Regions from separate parts of the Flintibacter sp. genome, predicted to be linked through region 1. Evidence: predicted binding sites of a transcription regulator. Region 1 holds the regulator's gene; the other holds the start of a gene.

Region 1 (5,151 bases):
CACCCAGTCGGTGTACCGCACCATCCTGGCCGCCGGACGCTCCTACCAGAACGCCTGCTCCGGTGTGACCTCCAAGGTGTATGAGACCATCCGCAAGGCCCTGGACACCACCCCCGACCTCTTCCCCCAGCGGGCTACCGTGGCCTGCCAGGGTGTGGAGGGTGCTTACTCCCAGATCGCCTGCGACAGCATCTTCAAGGCTCCTACCGTCCTCTACTTCAATACCTTTGAGCACGTATTCAAAGCGGTGGAGAGCGGCATGTGCCAGTACGGCGTGCTGCCCATCGAGAACAGTACCGCCGGTTCCGTCAACGCCATCTACGACCTGATGACCAAGCACAACTTCTCCATCGTCCGCTCCGCCCGCCTGAAGGTGAGCCACAACCTGCTGTGCAAGCACGGGGTGAAAAAGGAGGACATCAAGGAGATCTTCTCCCACCAGCAGGCCATCAGCCAGTGCGCCGGATATCTGTCCACCCTGAAGGGCGTGAAGGTCACCGTGGTGGAGAATACCGCCCTGGCCGCCCAGATGGTGGCCCAGTCGGAGCGCCGGGACGTGGCCGCCCTGTCCTCCCGCTTCTGCGGCGAGCTCTATGGGCTCAACCTCCTGGAGCAGAACGTCCAGGACCAGGACAACAACTACACCCGCTTCATCTGCATCTCCAAGAATCCCGAGATCTACCCCGGGGCCGACCGCACCTCTCTGATGATGACCCTGCCCCACAAGCCTGGCGCCCTTTACAATGTACTGTCCAAGTTCTACGCCCTGGGCATCAACCTGCGCAAGCTGGAGAGCCGTCCTCTCCCTGACCGGGAGTTCGAGTTCATGTTCTACTTCGACCTGGAGTGCTCCGTGTATGCCCCCGAGATGGAGCGTATCTTCCGGGACCTGGAGGAGGAGAGCGAGCACTTCCGCTATCTGGGCACTTACAATGAGGTGATCTGCTGATGGACTGCGGGCTCATCGGCCGCAAGCTGGGCCACAGCTTTTCCCCCAAAATCCACAGCCTGCTGGGGAACTACCCCTACCGGCTCATCCCTCTGGAGCCGGAGGAGGTGGGGGAGTTCCTGCGCAAGGGGGAGTTTCACGGCCTTAACGTCACCATCCCCTATAAAAAGACGGTGATGGAGTACTGTGCCGAACTCACCCCGGCCGCCCGGCGCATCGGCAGCGTGAACACCATCCTCCGCCGCCCCGACGGTACCTTGCTGGGAGACAACACCGATTATGATGGGTTTTTGTACCTGTTAAAGTCCGCCGGAGCCCAGGTGGAGGGCCGGAAAGCCCTGGTGCTGGGCAGCGGCGGGGCATCTCTCACGGTGCGGGCAGTGCTCTCCGAGCTGGGAGCCCGGGAGATCATCACCATCTCCCGTTCCGGAGAGAATAACTATCAGAATCTGGACCGCCACGCCGACGCCCAGATCATCGTCAACGCCACCCCCGTGGGTATGTACCCCAATAACGGAGTTTCCCCCGTGGATTTGGACCAGTTCCCCCAGTGTGAGGGTGTCTTTGACCTCATTTATAACCCCTCGAAAACCCAGCTGCTCCTCCAGGCTCAGCGCCGGGGGCTCATCTGGGGCAACGGCCTGGGGATGCTGGTGGCCCAGGCCAAAGCGGCCTCGGAGCGGTTCCAGGGCAAAAAGCTGCCCGACGAACTGGTGGCCGACATTACCGCCAAGCTGGAGCGGGAGACGAAAAACATCCTCCTTATCGGAATGCCCGGCTGCGGCAAGACCACGGTGGGCAAGGCACTGGCTGAAAAGCTGGGCCGCCCTCTGGCCGATGTGGACGAGAAGATCATAGAAGAGGTGGGCTGCTCCATCCCACACATCTTTGCCACCGAAGGGGAGGAGGGGTTCCGGGTTCGGGAGCACCGGGCCTTGGCCCAGATTGCCAAGGAGTCCGGCCAGGTCATCTCCGCGGGAGGGGGCATCGTTACCCGGACGGAGAACCGGGACAGAATGGAGGAAAATTCCGTGGTGGTCTGGCTGCGGCGGGACCTTGACAAGCTGCCCACCGATGGCCGGCCTGTCTCCCAGAGCGTGCCCCGGGAGGAGCTCTACCGCCGCCGGGCTCCCCTCTATGAGGCCATGGCCCAGGTGACGGTGGACAACAACGGCACGGTGGAGGACACCGTGGACGAAATTATCAAGAGGGTGATGGAATGAAGCTGTTGGTGATTAACGGCCCAAACCTGAACATGCTGGGCATTCGGGAGCCCGATATCTATGGCAAGCAGGACTTTGCTGCCCTGGAGGCCTTTATCCGCCAGGCGGCAGACGAGTGCGGCGCTCAGGTGGAGCTGTTCCAGTCCAACCACGAGGGGGCCGTTGTGGACAAGATCCAGTGGGCCTACGGGAAGATGGACGGCATCGTCATCAACCCCGCCGCCTATACCCACACCAGCGTGGCCATTCTGGACGCCCTGAAGGCGGTGGGTCTGCCTGCGGTGGAGGTCCACCTGTCCGATGTAAATGCCCGGGAGGAATTCCGGCACATCTCCTATGCGGGGATGGCCTGTGAGAAGTCCTTTATCGGCATGGGCTTTGAGGGGTACCGGGTCGCCATTCAATATCTGACTGGGAAACAACGGTAAGTCAAATTAGCAGTATCCCGGCATTTCTGCAAAGAAATGCCGGGCTTTTTTTGTTTAAAATAAATTCATAAAGTACCTATTGACAATCTTGCAGGTGGGTGGTACATTATCTTTAGCACTCAGGGAGAATGAGTGCTAAAACATAGAATGAGAAATGGAGGCGAGAGTATGGAGCTGACCAATCGAAAAAAGCGAATCCTGCGGGCCATTGTTGAGATCTATATCTCCACCGCGGAACCGGTAGGTTCCAAGGCCGTGGCAGAGCAGGCCGGACTGGACATCTCCACCGCCACCATACGAAATGAGATGGCCGACCTCACCGAACTGGGCTATCTGGAGCAGCCCCACACCTCGGCCGGACGGATTCCGTCCCCCATGGGCTACCGGCTCTACGTCAACGAGCTCATGGGTGAGCACCAGCTGACCATGCAGGAGACCCAGCGCATCAACGACGCGCTGAACCTGAAAATGGAGGAGCTGGACCGGGTCATCGACCGGGCGGGCAAGGTGCTCTCCCAGATCAGCGACTACCCCGTCTTTACCATGGCCCAGCCCAAGCAGCGGGTGACGGTAAAGCGGTACGACCTGCTGATGGTAGAGGAAAACGCCTTTATCGCTGTGGTGATGACCGACAACTCGGTGGTGCGCAACAAGCTTATCCACCTGTCCGATGAGCTTTCCGACACCCAGCTGCAGCTGCTGTCCACCGTTTTGAACAGCTCCTTTGTAGGTCTGACCGTGGAGGAGATGGAACAGACTCTGGACAAGATGGAGACCCGTTCCGCACCCGGGGCATTCAACCTGATCTCCATGGTGGTGCAGTACGCCATCGAGGTGCTTCAGGAGCAGCGCCGCCAGACCATTCACACTTCGGGGATCACCCATCTGCTGGAACACCCTGAGTACCGCAGTCTGAACAAGGCCAAGCCTCTGATGACCTACCTGGCGGAAAACCAGGAGGGGTCCAAGCTGCCGGTATCCATGGAGAACGGCCAGAATATGAATATTCTCATCGGGCCGGAAAACGTCAGCGAGGCGCTGAAGGATACCAGCGTGGTCATGGCCAGCTATGACATTGGAGATAATATGCGGGGCGTCATCGGGGTGGTAGGACCCACCCGGATGGACTACGCCAAGGTGACCGCCCGCCTGTCCTATTTCGCCGACAGCCTGACCCGGATGTTCGGTAAGGGGGAACTTCCCCCCGGCGACGGGAACGACCAGGAATAGGAGGAACATTAGTTCATGAGCAAGAAAGAAAATAAGGCGGAGCAGACCGCTCCGGAGCAGCAGGAGCCGGTGGAGCAGCAGGCTGAGGTTCAGACCGAACCCCAGGCCGAGCAGACCCAGCCCCAGGGCGAGGCTCAGAGCGAGAGCGCCGATCCCCTCCTCACTGAGCTGGAGTCCCTGAAGGATCAGGTGGCCCAGCAGGAGGACAAATACCTGCGCCTGGCCGCCGAATACGACAACTACCGCCGCCGTACCGCCAAGGAGAAGGACTCCATCTGGAACGACGCCAAAGCGGATGCGGCTGTGGCCTTCCTGCCGGTGTACGACAATCTGGAGCGGGCACTCAAGCAGGAGACCGCCGACGAGGCCTTTAAGAAGGGCGTGGAGATGACCATGACCCAGCTTAAGACCGTGCTGGAAAAGCTGGGCATCACCGAGATCCCCGCTCTGGGCCAGACCTTTGATCCCAACCTGCACAATGCCGTGATGCATGTGGAGGATGAGAACTTCGGCGAGAACACCGTCTGCGACGTGTTCCAGGCCGGCTTCCAGCTGGGCGACAAGGTCATCCGGTTTGCCATGGTTAAGGTGGCTAACTGATACGAAGCGCGGAGGCGTGCGGAGCAGCGCGGATGGACCGGAGCGAGGGCGAGCGGAGGACCGCACAGCGGTCCGCAGACCAGCCCGAGACGGAGCGAAAGCGACCCGGCCGTGCGTCCAATCCGCAGCGTGACAATATAAAACCAAATTAATTTTGTAAACAACAATCTTTTCATATATTAGGAGGAAACACATTATGTCCAAGATCATTGGTATTGACTTAGGTACGACTAACAGCTGCGTGGCGGTTATGGAGGGCGGCGACGCCGTCGTCATCCCCAACGCCGAAGGCAACCGTACCACCCCCTCTGTGGTGGCTTTTTCCAAGGACGGCGAGCGTATGGTAGGCCAGGTGGCCAAGCGCCAGGCGATCACCAACCCCGACCGCACCGTTATTTCCATCAAGCGTGAGATGGGCACCGACTATAAGGTGGACATCGACGGCAAGAAGTACACTCCCCAGGAGATCAGCGCCATGATCCTTCAGAAGCTGAAGGCTGACGCCGAGGCCTATCTGGGCCAGACCGTCTCCGAGGCCGTCATCACCGTCCCCGCTTACTTCACCGATGCTCAGCGTCAGGCCACCAAGGACGCCGGCAAGATCGCCGGCCTGGAGGTCAAGCGTATCATCAACGAGCCCACCGCTGCCGCTCTGGCCTACGGTGTGGATAAGGAGACCGCTCAGAAGGTCATGGTGTACGACCTGGGCGGCGGCACCTTC
Region 2 (5,151 bases), on a different contig from region 1:
GGTGGAGTTTGGCGGTCTGCTGGGTTCTGCCCCTGTACAGCCCGTCCACCCCTTCTCCGCCAAGGCCTTTGTGGACCGCGGCGGCCGCATCCCTGCTCCCATGCAGAGCCTCAAGAATTAACCAGCTTTCTTGAAAGAAAGCTGGGCAAAGAACTTCCTGCAAAACTGCGTTTTGCTTCGTTGGTTCTGCTCAGCACGCCTGGGAAAAGCAGATACAAAAGACAAACAGCCGCCTGGGAGCGCAGAGTGCTCCCAGGCGGCATTCTCTTTTCTTACCAGAATTTTTTCTTCTTCATGATCCACAGGCTGATGAGTACCACCAGTACGCTCACGATAATAACCGCCGGATAACCGTATTTCCACCCCAGCTCCGGCATGCCCACAAAGTTCATTCCGTACCAACCGGCCACCAGGGACAGCGGCAGAAAAATGGTGGTCACAATGGTGAGGATCTTCATGATCCGGTTTTGCCGGATGTCAATTTCCGCCTGGAACAGCTCCCGCACCTGAAGACAGTATTCCCGCAGCAGCTGGGCTTCCTCACGCAGCCGTCCGGTGCGCTGCTCCAGCAGACGCAGCAGCCGAGCCTCACCCAAGGGGAACAACCCGTCTGGATCCTCTTCCAGGGCACGGAACAAGTTGTTGAGCTGCCCGTAGTACCGCATCCAGCCCAATACCTCTTTGCGCAGGTCGTTCATGGGGTGGTTGAAGTGCTCCAGGCTTCCTTCCATTACCCCTTCCTCCAGCTCCACCAGCCGGTCCTCCAGGCTCTCCAGGTGGCGGGAGTCCTTAGCCATTAAAAGCGTGAAAAATTCGTAAAAAAAGCGTCCGGCACTGCCCTGTACGTTCCGCTTTTCCCGCACCAGCCGCTGTACCAGGGTGTGGGCCGCCCCACTGTCATCGCACAGTACCACCTGGGTTCCCGTGAGCAAATAGCCGAAGGCGATGGGATTTCCGGTGCGGGTGTGCCGGGGCGTAGTTACTGTTCCGCACAGACAGCCCCGCCGCCACTCACCCTTGCAGCCTCGGGCGTCCCGGGCCAGCGGGGTGTGATGCAGAGTACCCTCCAGTCCCGGCAGAGAGGTACATTTGTCCAGCTCTTCTGAGGTGAGCAGTACCAGAGTACCTTCACCGGTTTCGGGCATCTGTTCCAGTGCAGCCAGCGTCTGACCAATACGATAGATCTTCATAGCAGCCTCCTGCCAATGGGTTTTCTTCATTGTAATCCCGGGGAAGAAATCCCGCAAGTGGGACTTGTCTGGCTGGGTTTTTCTGTGCTATGATGAGACAAAATGTGGATAAAGGAGTGTGTTCCATGTATATTGATCCTGTCTGCCACACTGGCCGTCCCTCCGACCAGCGCATCCCCCAGGAGGAGGCCGTCTACGATAAACTGGAGGAACTGGGGATTGAATTTGCCCGGGTAGATCACGACCACGCCGACACCATGGAGGACTGCCTGAAAATCGAGTCCATCCTGGGAGCCAAGATCTGCAAGAATCTGTTCCTCTGCAACCGGCAGCAGACGGAGTTTTACCTGCTGATGATGCCGGGAGACAAACCGTTTAAGACCAAGTTCCTCTCCGCTCAGCTGGGATGCTCCCGCCTCTCCTTTGCTGACGAGAACCACATGCGGGACTACCTGTCCACCATTCCCGGCTCCGTCTCCGCCCTGGAGCTGCTGTTTGACAAGGAGAACAAGGTGCGACTGGTGATTGACCGGGATCTCATGAACGACGAGTACATCTCCGGTCACCCCGGTATCTCCACCTCCACCATCCGCCTGAAGAAGGAGGAGCTGCTCAAGTATGTCCAGGCGGTGGGCCATGAGCCTACCTACATCGACCTGCCTGATCCCCGCACTATGGAGGAGTAAGAAAATTGGCACTCTAAGAGGGAAAGTGTAAAAAAATTATGAACTCCCTTGCAATTTGATCGGGACTGCGCTATCATATCGTTAGCACTCATAGAAAATGAGTGCTAACGATTTTTTTGTTTACAACTACTTTCATATATGGAGGCGTCAATTATCATGGCAAAGAAACAGTTTAAGGCAGAATCCAAGCGCCTGCTGGACCTGATGGTCAACTCCATCTACACTCACAAGGAAATCTTCCTGCGGGAGCTCATTTCCAACGCCAGCGATGCGGAAGACAAGCTGGCCTATAAGGCTCTCACCGATGACCAGGTGCCTGTGGACCGCAGCGAGCTGAAAATCACCATTGTCCCCGACAAGGAGATGCGCACCCTCACCGTCTCTGATAACGGCGTGGGCATGAGCAAGGAGGACCTGGAGAGCAACCTGGGTACCATCGCCAAGAGCGGCTCCTTCCAGTTCAAGCAGGACCTGGCCAAGGAGGACAAGCCCGAGGACATCGACGTCATCGGCCAGTTCGGCGTGGGCTTCTACTCCGCCTTTATGGTGGCCGACCACGTCACCGTCATCTCCAAGGCCTACGGCAGTGACCAGGCTTATATGTGGCAGTCCGACGGGGCCGACGGTTATACCGTCACCGAGTGCGAGAAGGACACCGTAGGTACCGATGTCATCATGCACATCAAGGCCAATGTGGAAGATGAGAACTACGATCAGTATCTTGAAACCTATAAATTACAGGAACTCATCAAAAAGTACTCCGATTATATCCGCTACCCCATCGTCATGGAGGTGGAGGACTACCGCCAGAAGGAGAAGCCCGCCGACGCCGGCGAGGACTATAAGCCCGAGTGGGAGACCGTGAAGGAGTGGAAGACCATCAACTCCATGGTGCCCCTGTGGCAGCGTCCCAAGGCTCAGGTCAAGCCCGAGGAGTACAACAACTTCTACAAAGAGAAGTTCATGGACTGGCAGGACCCCCTGGCCGTTATCCACACCAGCGCCGAAGGCGCGGTGACCTATAAGGCCCTGCTCTATATCCCCGAGAAGGCCCCCTATGACTTCTACACCCGGGAGTACCAGAAGGGTCTGCAGCTCTACTCCTCCGGCGTGCTCATCATGGACAAGTGCGCCGACCTGCTGTCCGACTACTTCCGCTTTGTCAAGGGCGTGGTGGACTCCGCCGACTTCTCCCTGAACATCAGCCGTGAGGTCCTCCAGCACACCCGTCAGCTCTCCGTCATTGCCAAGGCCCTGGAGAAGAAGATCAAGGCCGAGCTGCTGAAGATGCAGAAGGAGGAGCCCGAGAAGTACGAGAAGTTCTGGGCCGCCTTCGGCAACCAGATCAAGTACGGCGTGGTGGCCGAGTACGGCGCCCACAAGGAGATGCTCCAGGATCTGCTGCTGTTCTGGTCCTCCAAGGAGGGCAAGAACACCACCCTGGCCGCCTATAAGGACCGGATGCCGGAGGATCAGCCTTATTACTACTACGCCTGCGGCGAGAGCGTGGACAAGATCGCCAAGCTGCCCCAGGTGGAGCGCATCCTGGACAAGGGCTACGAGATCCTCTACTGTACCGAGGACGTGGACGACTTTGTCATGCAGGCTCTGGGCGAGATCGACGGCAAGAAGTTCAAGTCCGCCACCGCCGAGGACGCTCTGCCTCAGACCGAGGAGGAGAAGAAGGAGTCCGAGGAGAAGGCCGAGGCCGGCAAGCCCGTGCTGGAGGCCGTGAAGGAAGTGCTGGGCGACAAGGTCAAGGAGGTGCGGATCTCCAAGATCCTCAAAACCGGCGCGGTGTGCCTGTCCGCTGACGGCCCTGTCTCTCTGGAGATGGAGCGCTACATGCGCAAGCTGGAGGGCGGCGAGCACATGAAGGCCGAGCGGGTGCTGGAGCTCAACGCCGACTCCGCTCCTTATGCTGCTCTGAAGAAAGCGGTGGACGAGGGCGACAAGGAGACGGTGGAGAAGTACTCCAAGCTGCTCTACGGTCAGGCTCTGCTGCTGGCAGAGCTGCCCTTGGAAGACCCTGCAGAATACGCCCAGCTGGTTTGCAGCCTGATGGTGTAAGAAACGGACGAAAACGCGGTGTGCTGGTATGCACACCGCGTTTTCTGATAGAAAATCGGCAGAAATCCTGGAAAATCCGTTGGATATGCTGTTTGCAATCCTGGGAAAACTATGATATAGTACATTACTAACCAGCGCAAAAAATTTATTGAGAAAGTGGAGTTGATGTGTCCAACATGGACAGTACCAGTATAGGCATGATTGCCGCCCTGATTTTTCTTGTGATGATGTCCGCCTATTTTTCCGCCACCGAGACAGCCTTTACCTCTCTCAACCGCATCCGCCTGAAAAACCGGGCGGACAACGGGGACCGGAGAGCCCAGCGTACCCTGGACCTGGCAGAGGACTATGACAAGCTTTTGTCTACCATCCTTATTGGCAACAACATCGTCAACAACGTGGCCACCACCATCGGCGCGGTGCTCTTTATCAAGCTCATCGACGATGTGCGGGGTCCCACGGTGTCCGCCACGGTGCTCACCATTGTGATCCTGATTTTCGGCGAGGTTTCCCCCAAGAGCCTGGCCAAGGAACACCCGGAGGCCTTTGCGATGTTTTCGGCCCCTCTCCTGCGGGTGCTCGTACTGATCCTCACTCCGCTTAACTTCCTGTTTGCCCAGTGGAAGCGCCTGCTGTCCCTGGTGTTCCGCAACAGTGGAGAGGACGGTATTACCGAAGAAGAACTGGTGGGCATGGTGGACCAGGCGGAGAACGAGGGCGGTCTGGATCAGCACGAGAGCGATCTGATCCGCAATGCCATCGAGTTTAACGACCTGGAGGTGTCCGAGATCCTCACTCCCCGGGTGGACCTGGTGGCGGTGGAGGACGACGCCACCATGGAGGAGGCGGCCTCCCTGTTTGTGGAGAGCGGCTACTCCCGTCTGCCTATTTATCACGACAGCATTGACAATATTATCGGCGTCATCCATGAGAAGGACTTTTACGCTGCCCGCTATCGCGGTGAGACCGACCTGACCAATCTGAAGGCGCCTGTCCTTTACACCACCGGAAACACCAAGATCTCCGAGCTGCTGCGCATCCTCCAGAAGAACAAGGCCCACATGGCCGTAGTGGTGGATGAGTACGGCGGCACCGAGGGTATCGCCACCCTGGAGGACATCGTGGAGGAGCTGGTGGGCGAGATCTGGGATGAGCATGACGAGGTCATCGAGACCTTCCAGAAGCAGCCGGACGGCAGCTATCTC

The links. The regulator HrcA, encoded in region 1, represses chaperone genes, less so after heat shock. The targets are predictions, from matches to a motif close to TGTTAGCACTCNNNNNNNNNGAGTGCTAACA.
Region 2: htpG (molecular chaperone HtpG) is a predicted target of HrcA. The motif match lies at 1,956-1,986, and genes of this name have one in related genera.

The regions. Positions count from the first base shown of each region.
Region 1 covers NZ_JBKVXZ010000021.1:17-5,167, reverse strand. Annotated here, with positions in the region: gene pheA (prephenate dehydratase) at 1-949, shown strand, start outside; gene ACLTXB_RS09080 (shikimate kinase) at 949-2,172, shown strand; gene aroQ (type II 3-dehydroquinate dehydratase) at 2,169-2,600, shown strand; gene hrcA (heat-inducible transcriptional repressor HrcA) at 2,769-3,830, shown strand; gene grpE (nucleotide exchange factor GrpE) at 3,846-4,430, shown strand; partial or broken gene ACLTXB_RS09060 (Hsp70 family protein) at 4,627-5,151, shown strand, end outside.
Region 2 covers NZ_JBKVXZ010000016.1:31,684-36,834, forward strand. Annotated here, with positions in the region: gene ACLTXB_RS07900 (PFL family protein) at 1-121, shown strand, start outside; gene ACLTXB_RS07905 (CorA family divalent cation transporter) at 273-1,190, opposite strand; gene ACLTXB_RS07910 (prolyl-tRNA synthetase associated domain-containing protein) at 1,316-1,876, shown strand; gene htpG (molecular chaperone HtpG) at 2,033-3,946, shown strand; gene ACLTXB_RS07920 (HlyC/CorC family transporter) at 4,123-5,151, shown strand, end outside.